2 regions of the Microbacterium sp. UBA1612 genome follow, and region 2 is predicted to be linked to the other one. Evidence: predicted binding sites of a transcription regulator. Region 2 holds the regulator's gene; the other holds the start of a gene.

Region 1 (2,459 bases), on a different contig from region 2:
CTCTGCGCATCGGATGACGCCCATCGCGCCACGATCCGCCTGGCGCGCTCGGCCTCGGCGCCCCGAAGCCGAGCGAGCAGCGGACGCACCACATCGACCGTGAGCGGCTCGATGAGGTCGCCGACGCGCGCATCGCGAAGGAACCCCTCGATACGCGTGAGGTCGTTGCCGGTGAGCGACTCGACGTATCGCTGCAGCAACACGATCGCGGCCAGGCGGCGTTCGAGGACGGGCACCGACCACAGTTCAGACGCGACGGCAGTCACCTCATCATGCTGCAGGTCGCCGTATCGGCGGAGCGCGTCACGAACGGTGCCGCGCACCGCCCCCACCGATGCGCCGTAGACGCGCAGCCCGCCGACCGACGCGTCGCCGTCCGCCCACGTGCGCCACTCCGTCGCCTCGGCCCGCAGCGTGCGGTCGATGAAGTCGGCGGGCGAATCCATCCCTCCATTCTCGCCTTCGCCCCGCCGCATCTGTCGAGCGCAAGGGGTTCTGAACGACTGCGGCGCAAGGCACCATGACGACATGACCCTCATCACCACTCTCCACGGCGACATCACCGCGCAGCAGGTCGACGCAGTCGTGAACGCCGCCAACCGCGCCATGCGCGGAGGCGGCGGCGTCGACGGAGCGATCCACCGCGCCGGCGGTCGGGCGATCCTCGACGACTGCATCGCCCGCTTCCCACGCGGTCTCGACACCGGGGATGCGGGATGGACGACCGCCGGCGACCTTCCTGCGCGATGGGTCATTCATACCGTCGGACCCAACCACGCCGCCGGGGAGCGCGACCGGCGCCTTCTGGAGTCCTGCTATCGACGATCCCTCGAGGTCGCCGAAGAACTCGGCGCCACGAGCATCGCCTTCCCGCTGATCAGCGCCGGCATCTATGCGTGGCCACTGGATGATGCCATCGACGCCGCCGTCGAGACCATCTCTCGCGCCGACACCGGCCTGGAGGAGATTCGGCTGGTGTCGTTCGCCGCAGCCACACACGAGCGGGTACGGGCACGAGTGGAGCGATAGCTGCGACTCACGGCTCAGACCGATCTCATTTCGAGCGCGCTGCGTGAACTGCACCAACCGATACTTTCGAAGCAATGTCCGAGGTCGGTGAGACGATGACGTCATGACCGAAACAGCCACCGCACCCGACCAGGTCGCCGCCGCGCGACTGGCGCCGGTGGTCACCGAGGTCGTCGACATCCGGCGTCAGATCGCCCAGCTCCAGGCGCGCGAGGCCCGTGCGCTCGCACACGCGGGCGAGATCGCAGACGCGTGGGCGGCCGCAGAAGAGAACATGTCCACCGCCGACCTCCCCCGGCGCTCCGTCGCCGCTGAACTCGCGACCGCCCTTCGGGTGTCCGACCGCACCGTGCAGCGTCAGATCGGCGAGGCCGCGCGGATGGTCGAGATGTTCCCCGAGACGGTGCGCTCACTCGGGGCCGGCCGCATCTCGCTCGCACACGCGCGCGTCATCGTCGAGGCGGGCGACCGCATCGAGCACCCCGAGCTCGCCGCCGAGTACGAGAACAGCGTGCTCGGATACGCCGAGGCCGAGTCCGCGTCACGCCTGCGGCCGATCGCCAGGCGACGAGCGCAGTGGTTCCTCAACGAGACGATCCGCGAGCGCCACGCGAAAGCCGCCGCGACCCGCTCGGTTCAGGTCCACGATCTCGACGACGGCATGGCCGAACTGCAGGTGACGGGGCCGGCCGTGATCATCCACGGCGTCCACGACCGCCTCACCCGCATGGCTCGCGATGTCGCCGAGGCCGATGCCGAGGCCATCCGCAATGCCCGTGACGCCGTGCAGGCCGCAGTGAAGGCCGAGCGCGCGGAATCGAGAAATGGGGCCGAGCCGACGGGATCGGGAGCGAAAACCGAGCGGAACGAACAGAGCGCGGTCGACCGGGCGGAGGCCCACCTCGACGAGCTCCTCGCCGCCCGCCGTGTGCTCGACGCCATCCGGGTCGATCTTCTCGCCGACATGCTCCTCACGGCAGCCCCCGACGCACACATCGGCACGACCGCGACCGGACTGGGCGCGATCCAGGCGCACGTGCGGGTCACCATCCCCGTGCTCACGCTCCTCGACTCCCCGGCTGACGACCCGTTCGAAGCCGTCACTCTCGCCGGACACGGTCCGATCGACCCGAATACGGCCAGGGAGCTCGCAAGAAACGCTCCCGGATGGGACCGAATTCTCACACATCCCATCTCCGGCGAAGTGCTCGGCGTCGACCGATACCAGGCGTCCAGTCAAATGCGCCGCACCCTCGACGTTCGAGATCAGCACTGTCGATTCCCCGGGTGTCGACTGCCTGCCGCGGTCTGCGACCTCGACCACACGCTGGACTGGCAATTCGGGGGCACGACCACCGTGTCGAATCTCAGTCATCTCTGCCGACGACATCACACCCTGAAACATCAGACGCCGTGGACGGTCGTGCAGA
Region 2 (2,459 bases):
ACGATGACTGGCGACGAGAGCCGTTCGCCACACCTCGGGGAATGCGTCGGACTGGACCACTCCGGTGATCGCCGAGTCGATGAGGCCCTGTACGCCCTGCACGGCCGGTTGGCGGAGCAGGTCGAGCGCCGACGACGCGGCGGGCGGCAGGTCCAGGCTCTGCACGCCGTCGATGACGTCGTTCGTGATGCCCTCGACGTCGACGGCCGCGTTGACGGCGGTGGAAGCCTGGTCGATCACCAGCTGCTGCACATCGGGATCGTCGGCGAGGGGGCCGAAGGTCTGCACGAACGCGTCCTCGCTCACGAGTTCCGCCCGTGCCCACGTGCCGAGGACGGAGACGGGCACCAGGATGCCGGCGAGCACGATGCAGACGGCCGAGATGAGCGCACGCCACCATCCGGTGCGACCAGCGCGGTCTGAGACGGGTGTTTCTCCGCTGAGCTCCGAGGACGCCTGGGAACGAAGGTCGGCGTTCTCCGCTTTCAGCCGTTCGATCTCCGCGCGGAGATCGGCGATGTCTGTCGTGGCCATGGCGAGGGCTCCCTCTTGTCGGGTCAGCCCCATTGTGGCGGGAACGCCGCCCCGTTCGCACGTGTGCCCCGGATCAGGTTCTCCGACGCCCTCAAGCGGCCGGACACCCTTTTCCCGAATTCTGGTTTCTTGCCCGAATTCTGGCGCTTGTCTCCTGGATCCTGGCCTCGTGCGAGGTGAGGCGTCGGCGTGAGAGTTCCGTCCTGCCCCCGCCTCCTGCTGACCCAACTCAGGCTGAGACACCCTCGGGAAGCCGCCACGGCACCAGAGTCACCGGCACAGCCTGAGTTGTTGCACGCGCGGTGCGCTGGCCGGCCGAGGAGACGGCCGTCAGACGGCGCGCATCACCGCCACCACTTTGCCGAGCACGACGGCCTCGTCCCCGAGGATCGGCTCGAACGCGGAGTTCCGCGGCAGCAGCCACACGTGACCGTCGCGCTGGCGGAAGGTCTTGACGGTCGCCTCCCCGTCGAGCATCGCGGCGACGATGTCGCCGTTCTCGGCCGTCGGCTGCGAGCGCACCACGACCCAGTCGCCGTCGCAGATGGCCGCGTCGATCATCGACTCGCCGGACACCTTGAGCATGAACAGGTCGCCCTTGCCGACCAGCTGCCTCGGCAGCGGGAAGACCTCGTCGATCTGCTGGTCTGCGGTGATCGGTACCCCGGCGGCGATGCGCCCGACGAGGGGGACCATGGCGGCATCGCCCACCGGGGGCGCCGCGTCGGCGGGGCTTTCCGTGCTCGCGCCGGGGAGGTCGATGAGCACCTCCATCGCGCGGGTCTTCCCGGCATCGCGGCGCAGGTAGCCGCTCAGCTCCAGCTGATTCAGCTGATGCGTCACGCTCGACAATGACTTCAGCCCGACCGCGTCGCCGATCTCACGCATGCTCGGCGGATACCCGTGCCGTGCGATCGATCGCTGGATCACTTCGAGGATCGCGAGCTGCTTGTCACTGAGGCTGCGGCGCCGCCGGGTCTGGGGTCGCGCGCGGCTCGTCGGCTCGGTCATCTCGTGCTCCTGTCTCCTCACCCCTCGTCGTCCGAGGGGCACCGGCCTTCGAATGTCGGAGGTCGGTGATGGGCTCTGCTCATCGAAACGGTATCCGCCCTCGTCCGACACGGTGTGCAAGCGCTCCGCGTGTCGTGTTCGAGAGAAGTCCACCGTTCGGGCCGCTTGACAGCTTATGATATCGAAGATAGCTTCGGAAGAGAGGTTCGCATCGCCGGCTCCCGGCCGAGTTCTGCGATGCGAACCTCCCGCCGAGAAGGAGGAGAGATGACCGCGATCAGCATCACCCCGCACCACCGCACCCGCCTGCGCATGACCGTGCGCGGCCGTCGCGTTCTCGCCGCCGCCGCGGCACTGCCCGCCGCCGCGTGCGTGGCGGTTGCGGTCATCAGCGGTGGCAGCGCGCTGGCGTCGCGGGATGACGCCGGCGACGCGGCCTCGTTCTCCACGGTCGTCGTGAGTGCAGGTGAATCGCTCTGGGCGATCGCGGAGCGCGTGGCACCGGAGAGCGATCCTCGAGACGTCGTCGACGACATCGCGCGCCTGAATGCTCTCGACGGTGTCGTTGTCTCGGCTGGTCAGGAGCTGGCCATCCCGGCGCGCTACGACACGGCACCGTAGTCCGCCGGGCGAAACGCGCCCGTACCATGGGAGGGGTGACCGCTCGCCTCGACGACCTTCCTCTCCGTGACGATCTGCGCGGAATGACTCCGTACGGTGCGCCTCAGGCACCGCTTCCGGTGACGCTCAACGTGAACGAGAACACCCATCCCGTGCCGGACGAGGTCGCCGCCGACATCCTCGATGCGATCGCTTTGGCGCTTCGGGACGTCAACCGCTACCCCGATCGCGAGTTCCTGCCGCTTCGCGAGGCGTTCGCGGACTACCTGGGTGAGGGGCTGCTTCCTGAGCAG

The links. Region 2 encodes LexA, which represses DNA repair genes until DNA is damaged. Its sites were predicted from a motif close to TCGAACANNTGTTCGA; they were not measured.
Region 1: a site for LexA is predicted at 1,096-1,111, ahead of B3S45_RS11860 (HNH endonuclease signature motif containing protein). Genes of this name have one in related genera too.

Annotation. Positions count from the first base shown of each region.
Region 1 covers NZ_DCMW01000027.1:8,675-11,133, forward strand. Annotated here, with positions in the region: gene B3S45_RS11850 (DNA alkylation repair protein) at 1-446, opposite strand, end outside; gene B3S45_RS11855 (O-acetyl-ADP-ribose deacetylase) at 529-1,029, shown strand; gene B3S45_RS11860 (HNH endonuclease signature motif containing protein) at 1,133-2,459, shown strand, end outside.
Region 2 covers NZ_DCMW01000036.1:29,401-31,859, reverse strand. Annotated here, with positions in the region: gene B3S45_RS13425 (hypothetical protein) at 1-534, opposite strand, end outside; gene lexA (transcriptional repressor LexA) at 865-1,545, opposite strand; gene B3S45_RS13415 (LysM peptidoglycan-binding domain-containing protein) at 1,813-2,166, shown strand; gene B3S45_RS13410 (histidinol-phosphate transaminase) at 2,193-2,459, shown strand, end outside.